3 regions of the Paenibacillus sp. FSL M7-1414 genome follow, and region 3 is predicted to be linked to each of the others. Evidence: riboswitches for the same ligand, from Rfam matches in the RefSeq annotation. Region 3 holds a riboswitch; each other region holds the start of a gene.
The links. A riboswitch is a leader RNA that binds a small molecule or an ion and turns the genes downstream of it on or off. The one in region 3 is predicted to bind S-adenosylmethionine.
Positions count from the first base shown of each region.

Region 1: linked by a shared signal. The riboswitch ahead of MHH92_RS25060 (methionine ABC transporter ATP-binding protein) and the one ahead of mmuP (S-methylmethionine permease) in region 3 are both predicted to bind S-adenosylmethionine.
Region 2: linked by a shared signal. The riboswitch ahead of metA (homoserine O-acetyltransferase MetA) and the one ahead of mmuP (S-methylmethionine permease) in region 3 are both predicted to bind S-adenosylmethionine.

Region 1 covers NZ_JBBOOS010000001.1:5,731,144-5,734,427, reverse strand. Annotated here, with positions in the region: gene MHH92_RS25070 (COX15/CtaA family protein) at 1-88, shown strand, start outside; gene MHH92_RS25065 (Cthe_2314 family HEPN domain-containing protein) at 293-1,009, shown strand; SAM riboswitch class I at 1,139-1,280, shown strand; gene MHH92_RS25060 (methionine ABC transporter ATP-binding protein) at 1,407-2,441, shown strand; gene MHH92_RS25055 (methionine ABC transporter permease) at 2,442-3,101, shown strand; gene MHH92_RS25050 (MetQ/NlpA family ABC transporter substrate-binding protein) at 3,177-3,284, shown strand, end outside.
Region 2 covers NZ_JBBOOS010000001.1:1,912,009-1,915,292, reverse strand. Annotated here, with positions in the region: gene MHH92_RS08800 (PLP-dependent transferase) at 1-879, opposite strand, end outside; gene metA (homoserine O-acetyltransferase MetA) at 904-1,821, opposite strand; SAM riboswitch class I at 2,058-2,181, opposite strand; gene corA (magnesium/cobalt transporter CorA) at 2,633-3,284, shown strand, end outside.
Region 3 covers NZ_JBBOOS010000001.1:6,000,703-6,003,986, forward strand. Annotated here, with positions in the region: partial or broken gene mmuP (S-methylmethionine permease) at 1-1,258, opposite strand, end outside; SAM riboswitch class I at 1,351-1,452, opposite strand; gene MHH92_RS26375 (Ger(x)C family spore germination protein) at 1,523-2,725, opposite strand; gene MHH92_RS26380 (spore germination protein) at 2,722-3,284, opposite strand, start outside.

The DNA of each region.
Region 1 (3,284 bases), 270 kb from region 3:
TATGCTGGATATCGCCATATTGTTCGGGGTTTTAACCTATATGAGTTTCCTGGTGTACAAGCTGTATCGACCGGTTAATCGGTTCTAAGAGATATATCCATTCTTTATTCAAAGGTAATTGGGCTAAATATGAAAGTCCACCATCCAGTGATGTACATCATTGGACAGGTGGACTTTGTTTGATGTCAGGGGGATCAGGGCAACCTATGGCAAGCAGCAATTACACGGAATGGATGATGTGTTACGTTTACGGTGATGAATTCTTGTTGATTTGGAAAAGAGGAGGTTAGACATGCTGCGAACGTTGTTGGGGGAAAAGCCACGTATAAACGAAGGTAAATTGAAGGCAGCGATGGACGCAATGGCGCATACGCTTGAGCTATTTCAACGACAAATGCATGTGGACCATGATCCCACGCATGACTATCGGAAACTGTATGTGTGGACTCAGGGACTCATCTCCTCACTGGATGAACTGGAGCAAAGCTGTTTCGCTGCTGCTCATTTTCGCAAAAAGGTCGTTGCAGGATCAACGGATGATATGACGGCGACTGAAAAAGCCGAGTATGCTCGGTATGTGTATTTCTACAAAGATGGCTTTATCCGCTGCTTTGCCATTCTGGATAAAGTCGGCACGGTATTAAATGAAATATTCCAGTTGAATACTTCAAATACCAAAGCGCATTTTTCTTATTTTACTGTGTTAAGGCAGTTCGACTATGCGAGGGAACATCATGATCTTGCATTGCAATTAATACAGATCAAGGACTCTTATCGTGAACCGATGAGCAAGCTGCGCAAACGACGTAATATGGAAATTCACTACATGAACTCAGAAATGCACGATGACCTGTGGCAGTTACACCAGACCTTGCAAGGTAAAGTGAAATTGGAGGATCTGAATCAGCATGTGCAGGAAATGCGTCAGGGCGTGGATATGGTCTGTGAAACGTTAACAGCCTCTTATAGTTATATCAATAAAATATGGAAAAGAAATAATTCCCTTTGACAAATCGGAATACTTGGAATATACTGAGTTTCAATCGAATGTTACATGGATATAACTGATATTTCGGAAGTTACGTTCACATTATAAAGCATAAACTACATGAACTTATAAAATCCTACAACAACATATTTCTTATCGAGAGCGGCGGAGGGACAGGCCCGATGAAGCCCGGCAACCGATTTGTAATGACATGATACATGTATCATTCGTTATAGATGTTAGGTGCTAATTCCTACAAAATGGTGCAAGACACGATTTTGGCAGATGAGAAGGTATATTCTTTCACGTGAAGAGCCCTCTTTGTATCTGCAAAGGGCTCTTTTTTTGTACTTTAAGGGGAGTTTTCCTTTAGATCGGGTAAAGATACATGTAGGTGGTTGGAAAGGGGCAAGTGCGATTGATTGAATTAAAAGGTTTAACGAAAACGTACGGCAAAGGGGCAAAATCTACAACAGCGTTATCCGAGCTGAATTTGAGCATCCAAAAGGGTGAAATCTACGGTGTGATTGGACATTCTGGAGCGGGCAAAAGCACATTGATTCGCTGCATTAATTTGCTGGAACGGCCTACGGAGGGTGAGGTATGGGTCGACGGAATCAACCTGACTGAACTGAGCAAAACCGAATTGCAGCAACAGAGACGCAAGATCGGGATGATTTTTCAACACTTTAATCTGTTATCTTCGGCAACGGTATATGACAATGTAGCTTTTCCACTAAAGCTTGTGAATACACCCAAGGATGCCATTGATCGCAAAGTGAAGGAAATGCTTGCACTGGTTGGTCTGGAGCACCACAGCAGCAAATATCCGGCTCAATTATCTGGCGGCCAGAAACAACGTGTAGGGATTGCGAGAGCACTTGCAAGTGATCCAAATGTACTTCTCTGTGATGAGGCTACTTCGGCACTTGATCCGCAGACGACAAATTCAATCCTGAAGTTATTACTCGATATTAATGAAAAGTACAACCTTACGATTGTGCTGATTACACATGAGATGCATGTCATTCAGAACATCTGTGACAAGGTGGCTGTCATTCATCAGGGCGGCATTGTGGAACAAGGACCTGTAACAGACGTGTTCCTGAAGCCGCAGCATGCGATTACGCGGGACTTCATGATGCGTGACCATGAAGCTGGACTTGCTCTGGAAGAGACCGCTCTGGCAAATGCAGGCGTTGAATTGCAGGCAGGTGCTGCTTCCAAACTTGTGAAGATATCCTTTCTGGGTAACAAAACGTATGAAGCGATTTTGTCTAGAACGGTACGTAAAACAGGCGTGGATTTTGCCATCCTGCAAGGTACAATCTCTACGATCAAACAGGTTCCTTATGGGCAGCTGACCGTTCGGTTCGAGGGTGATTCAAATGCGATTGATCGGACGATATCAGAATTAACCGCTGAGGGACTTGATGTGGAGGTGCTTCGTTAGATGGATTTTTCAACCGTACGTTGGGAAGAGGTTGGTAAAGCTTCCATAGAGACACTGCAAATTTTGGGTGTATCAGGCTTGTTTACCGTTATCTTAGGTTTACCGCTCGGAGTACTGCTGTTCATGACAGCCCGATCTGCTTCGATTAAGTCACGGGCAGTGTACACTATACTATCCCTGATTGTGAATATTTTGCGCTCAGTCCCATTTATCATATTGATTGTTGCTCTTATTCCATTCACTCGTATACTCGTCGGTACAGCTACGGGGGTGCTCGGCGTTATACCTCCTTTGGTGATTTCAGCAGCTCCTTATTTTGCTCGTTTGGTGGAGACGACGTTGCGAGAAGTTGATCGTGGTGTCATTGAAGCGGCACAGTCGATGGGTGCATCGACCGGACAGATTGTAAGACGGGTGTTACTGCCTGAGGCACTGCCTGGACTGCTTGCTGGTATAACGATCACCATTGTTACGCTCGTCTCCTATACGGCGATGGCGGGCATGGTTGGCGGTGGAGGTCTGGGAACACTGGCAATCAACTATGGATACTTCCGTTATCAAAATGAAATTATGATCATATCCGTAGTGTCGATGATCATACTAGTGCAAATTCTCCAGATGGCTGGAGATCGCTTGGTTACATTTTTCACCAGGAAATAACACATAGATAACATGATGGTTATGCAATAATGCGGATGCCACATGACAAAAATGATTAGAGAAGGGGTTTTACACATGAAAAAATGGTCTTTTGCTCTACTTAGTCTTATGTTGATTGCGGTTCTCGCAGCTTGCGGAAACAACAAGGACGCCGATAGCGGCGCAGACAATTCAGCAGGTGCA
Region 2 (3,284 bases), 4.1 Mb from region 3:
GTTCTGTATCTCATACCCCGGGTGATCGGATAGACCTGGATGATACACTTCAACCACCGCTGGGTGCTCAAGCAAGTATTTAGCAATAGTAAGTGCATTGTGCTCATGACGCTCCATGCGAAGAGCCAGCGTTTTCATACCTTTCATCAACTGGTAGGAGTCACTTGGAGATAATACTGCTCCAATGGAATTATGCAGGAACGCCATCTCTGCAGATAACGCCTCACCTTTGGTAATAATTAGTCCGGCCAACACATCATTGTGTCCGCCCAGATATTTGGTAGCGCTATGAATGATGATATCGGCACCCAGTTCAATCGGACGTTGGAAAAATGGAGTCAACAACGTGTTGTCAACAATGGTCAACAGGTTGTAACTTTTCGCCCAGGAAGCGACAGCTTCCACATCTGTGATCATCATCAGTGGATTGGTTGGTGTCTCAATAAATACAGCTTTGGTATTCGGCTGACGAACCTTCTCCAGTGCTGCAAGGTCATTCGTGTCCACATAACTTGCAGTTACGCCGAAACGGGACAGAATTCGTTCCAGCAGACGATAGGTTCCACCATACAGATCCAGCGATACAATCAGATGATCCCCTTGACCAAACATGGCAAAGATGGTTTGCAGCGCGGCCATACCTGAGCTACAGGCAAATCCTGCATCACCGGACTCCAGCGCTGCGGCCGCCTCTTCCAACACTTTGCGAGTTGGGTTGGTCGTACGAATATAATCAAACCCCGTGCTTTGTCCAAGCTTCGGGTGGCGAAACGCAGTGGATTGATAGATCGGAAAGTTAATGGCGCCTGTAACCGGTTCATTGATGGACCCAATTTGTGCTAAGCGGCTTTCGATTTTCAACTTGTTGTTGTCTTCCATTGCTGCATCCTCCTGTAATCTCGATTAGATTTGCGGGCCAATATCGTAAGGTGTTTCTTGATACACATAGTAATTGAGCCAGTTAGAGAATAATAAGTTGGCATGAGCGCGCCAAGTAGCTGGTGGCACACGGGAAGGATCGTCATTCGGATAATAATGTCTAGGCAATGCGATATCCAACCCTTTAGCTGTATCCCGGTCATACTCCCACTTTAATGAGAACGGGTCATACTCGGCATGTCCTGTGGCAAAAATCTGTTTGCCGTCTCTGGTAGCAACCAGGAAGATCCCCGCTTCCTCGGATTCAGCCAAAATCTCTAAATTCTCATTCTTTTCAATATCTTCGCGTCTCACTTCCGTATGACGAGAATGTGGAACGTTGAATACTTCATCGAATCCACGCAACAACGGAACATGTGGTTTATTGATGGTATGTGGGAAAACGCCAAAACACTTTTCATCAAGTGCAACCTTGGGTACGTCAAAATGATGGTATAAACCTGCCTGGGAAGCCCAACATATGTGGAGGGTTGAAGTCACATTGGTTTTGGTCCATTCGAAAATCTCCTGGATTTCATTCCAATAGTTCACGTCTTCGAAATCCATCTGTTCCACCGGGGCACCCGTAATGATCATTCCATCGAAACGACGGTGCTCAATTTCATCGAAGGTTTTGTAGAACAGATCCAAATACTCCTGAGACGTATTCTTCGACGTATGGGATTTGGGATGTACGAGAACGACATCCACCTGAATAGGCGTGTTTCCCACCAGACGAAGCAATTGTGTTTCGGTCGTTTCCTTTGTGGGCATCAGGTTTAATATAGCGATACGGAGTGGACGAATATCCTGCTGATATGCAGAAGTTTCATCCATGACGAAGATATTCTCTCCTTCAAGTACTTCTTTTGCTGGTAGCGTATCGGGTATTTTGATTGGCATAGTAAGTCTAACTCCTCCTTGTGCATAGATAGATGCAGCCACCCCTGGCTTGATGTCTTCACATCAATACAGTTATAGACTGCCTTGAGCTTGTAAAAACATTGAATTGCTCTTTCATCCAACGTTACAAACAACCTCAAGTTCCTTAGCGAAAATCACTGCTGAGAAGTCGGGGCATATGACAAAGACCTTCCTCGGATTTCGAGAAAGGTCATATGTAAAATAGATATGCGCCTCTCTCATCTCTCAGTTACAACAGTGCCACTTGACACTTAGTCGCTGCAAGAATTAGCACCGTGCGGTATACCGCCGGTTGCCGGGTTTCATCGGGCCAGTCCCTCCACCTACTCTTGATAAGATTTCGCTGTATTAGATTGTAATTGAATATGGTTCACCGTCTACTTTATTACATTAATGCCCTCACGTCAAGTTGCAGTTCGATGTCTGCTTCCCAGATCGGAACCGTTCATCATCCATTGTCATACACTGCCTCAGGGCGCGAAATAGACACATTTTTGCGCTTGAAAGCACCTTGTACCAGCGGTATACTAAACAAGGTGTTATAAACCCTTATGTGAGAGGTGACATATTAAATGGATGGCGACCCGAGGCCTGACTGGCAGCCGAATTCCGACAAACTGCATAGAGAACTGACATCAGCATGCCGGCAGCGGGACGTGACTTCCGTTTGATTATATAGTGAACGCAGCCCTGATCTCCAGGCTCCGCTGCCGACCGGCTGATTTGTTCTTTTTGCGCCCATAATGATAATATCCGCCAAGTTGGCGGGTGCAGAAGGAGTAGATTAACGATGAAAATCCGGTTGGTAAACAACGGTGTATTTATTCCGGTGGACGACATTCAGCAGGCGCTGACTCCACCAGCGGAAGGATTTTACTGGATTGATGCAGACATAGACGATTTGGCGGTACTTCAGCCGCTGTTCTTGATGCATGATCTGGCTGTGGAAGACTGTCTTAGTGACGAAGAACAACGTCCGAAGATTGAAATTTATGAGAACCATTATTTTATTGTGATTAATAGCATCCGTTTTGATGATGAAGAGATATTTCTACGTGCGGTCAACTTATTCCTCGGCAGACATTTCATTATTAGTGTTACCAAGCACAAGGTCAGCGAATTGCGCACACTGAAACCCATCCTGTGGGAACAGGAAATCAGTACACCGGATCGTCTGCTGTATTTGCTGGTTGACTTGATTGTTGATAATTATTTCACCGTAGGTGACCGAATTGAAGCACGGATCGAGAAGCTTGAGGAAGACATTCTGATGCACACCAAAAAGTCACATTTGAGTGAAATTATCGGGCTGCGCAGTGAGATTCTGTGGCTGAAAAAAGTCCTTGGACCTCAGAAAGAGGTCATTAACACCCTGAACAAAAAAGATCTGCGTCTCATCGATGATCAACTGCAAAAGTATTTCAGTGACATCTATGAGAATG
Region 3 (3,284 bases):
GGCATAATATAAATGAAACAATCGGTACCACCGGATATAGTGGTGTGCGGTAGACCAGATCTTTGACCGCATGTCCTTCCCGGATATATTGTCTGCGGAACATGTATTGGGAAGCGCTGATGCTCATCCATACCGCAACGACAGCCAGACCTGAAATGGAAACCAGCGTAATATACACCGTACCTGGCGCAATAATACTGGACAGCAATGCCAACGCACCACCCACCATACTAATTAGAAGTGCATTCAGGGGTACCCCGCTTTTGGTCAATTTGGCAAACCACGGAGAGATCGTTCTTTTGTCAGCCAGAGACCAGAGCATCCGTGAAGATGCATACAGGCCTGAATTGGCAGCAGAGAGAATCGCCGTCAGAATAACAAAGTTCATAATGTCTGCTGCATAGGGTACACCCACCCGCTCCATTACCGCTACAAATGGACTTTCCAGTACACTGGCATCCGACATGGGCAGCAAGGCCGACAAGATAACAATCGTTCCGATGAAGAAAATAACCAAACGCCACAGCGTTGTATGAATAGCCTTTGGTATCGTCTTTTCCGGGTTCTCCGTCTCACCGGCGGCAATCCCGATTAACTCGGTACCTGAGAAGGCAAAGTTTACAGCAAGCATGGTCATCAATATCGCTGTAGCCCCATGAGGGAACCAACCGGATGCGGTAATATTCGATAGAAATGGAGCCGGTTCAGAATCCGCCATGGGAATAATACCAAACATGGCTGCGCCACCGATAATAATGAAAATTACGATAGTAACTACTTTTACAGATGAGAACCAGAACTCGGATTCCGCAAATAATTTCACCGTTAGAGCGTTAAACAGAAAGATCATCAGTGCAAAAACCGCGCTCCATATCCATACGTTTACCGATGGGAACCAGCGCTGCATAAGCAATCCAGCGGCTGTGAATTCGGAGCCAAGCGCAACAGTCCAGGTTAACCAGTACAACCAAGCTACCGTGTAACCTGTTGCTGGTCCGATATATTTGGCTGCATAACTATGAAATGCTCCCGTCTCTGGCATATGAACAGACAGTTCACCAAGACAGAGCATCACCAGATATACAACGATGGCTCCAATCAGATAGGACAGAATGGTTCCCAGTGGTCCCGCCTGCTGAATGGTGTAACCTGAGCTGAGGAATAATCCCGTTCCAATGACTCCTCCGAGAGAGAGCATGACCACATGCCGTGCCTGCATTTTCCGCTGAAAATGCCCTTTGTCGTTGTTGTTCTCCATACCTGCTGCTCCCCTACTTCTTCATCCAGAAAAAACAAAAAAGACCCACTCTGCCTAAAGAGTGCGCCGTTACTGACAAATAAAAACAAACGCTCCTATCTATCAGGCTTTCACCCGCTGGAATTAGCACAGTATCCTTCAGATCTGTTGCTGAGGTTTCTAAGGGCCAGTCCCTCCACCTCTCTGGATAAGAAAATGATTTTTTACTAATATAGCGATCTATCATGAATGTGTCAACATTTAAATAATAAATGGCACACCTCGCTATTCGGTGGAAGACCCCGGATTGGTGATGGTGGTCTTTACCTCATAGGTGATCGGCACGGTGCTAAAAATTTTATCCCAATCGTCTTTGACTTTTTTCCATGTTTTAGGTTCTTTGATACGTAAGCTATCCCGAAAATCCGCAACATCTACTTTATAGGTATGCTGCAGTTTGTATAACAACTGTCGAATCTGTTGTTTGGCAAGTTCAGCAAATTCTTTTTCCAATTCACTGAGATATGCACCTTTTTCCTCTTCCTCGGGAGCACGCCAATCCTCCATCAACCAGCCTTCGGATTCAGTTTTCACATGGAATGAAATATCATCGCCAACCACTTTTGGAATTATTGTTGTTTTTTTCTTCTTCATTTCATATACAACAGTGAACCCCTCTTTATTGTATGTCTTCAAGATACCTCCTTTTTCTTTAGGTCTGAGCCAAGATAGCCCTTCTAGATCCGTTTGGCTGAGTTCCCCGATGAATTTGGTTGTTTTCCCATCAAAGATACTGGCACCGGAGAACTTGTCCTCTCCATTGAAGTTCAGTACATTCTGGAGCAAAAAGCTGGAACCGGATTGCATTTGTGCATCTAATTTGGAGAGTAGAACGGGGTCCAGGATTTTATTGGACAAGTATGAATTACCGGTAATACCTGTAAGATAAAATGCTGGAATCCGGGAAGGATCATCTGAAGTCAGTACATCAACAGCGCGATGATGGCTAATCAACACTAGACAGTTAGGACGAATATCGTTATCCCGAAGTACAAAATCCAGCAGCTGGTCCAGACCATACTTTTTGGCGATATCCTTGGACACAACGATAACCTTCAGATGATGTCCGATGAGCGGATGATCTCGTCTCAGTGCAAACTGACGAAAGATTTGCAGCAAGGAATCTCCGGTAAGCTGTTCATTGGAATAGGACGTTTTACCAGAAGCAGGCGAACCGGATTGTTGGCTCTTCTGACTGCTGGAATTACCGGGAGCAATCTGTACCGTGGCTGTCACATTGTTCTGCTTGGAATACCCTCCTCCCTGATTGGCGATGTTCTCCTCAAATTCAGTCTCTTTGCCGATATCGATCCCGAGACCAACGTAGACACTTAGATCCTCTATCTCTCGACTGCTCCAACATCCGGATATCGTTAAGAGAATGCATAATACAGTGGCTAAGCGTAACAACATGCGGAATGTAATCATGCATGCTTGCCTCCTTTTTTGCGAATCAGACTTAACAACAGTAGTACCAGAGGTAAAATGCCAAACAAAAATACGGACACATTGCCTAGCATATCTCCTAGTACGAAGGTATCATCCACTGTTTTGGGTATCATTGCTGTCAGATAAATGAACGGCAGCAGGCCGTACATGATGCCTTTGATTTTTTTGGAACGAAACAAATCACGAATACCCACCGAAGCGCAGTAATGTGTAATTGCTGTAGTCGAAAAGATTTGCATAATCCAGATGACCAGCAATAAGGATTCAAAACGCTCGAATATCAGACCCTGGATTTCGAAGCTTCTTACCAAATCCAGCGTTGGCCAGGTTCGAGTTTTGATGCCATCGAGCGATAAACTGCCTATAACCATCACCACCGTGATCAAGTAGATAATAGTGGATATGAGTATCCCCCAGGTCATCGCTTTATTGCTCTTCTTCGGATTTTTCATATAGGCAGTCATGATTAACATCACCTCATAGCCCGTATAAGATAATAGTGAAGGCTTCAACCCTTGGAAAACGGGCATAACCCCAT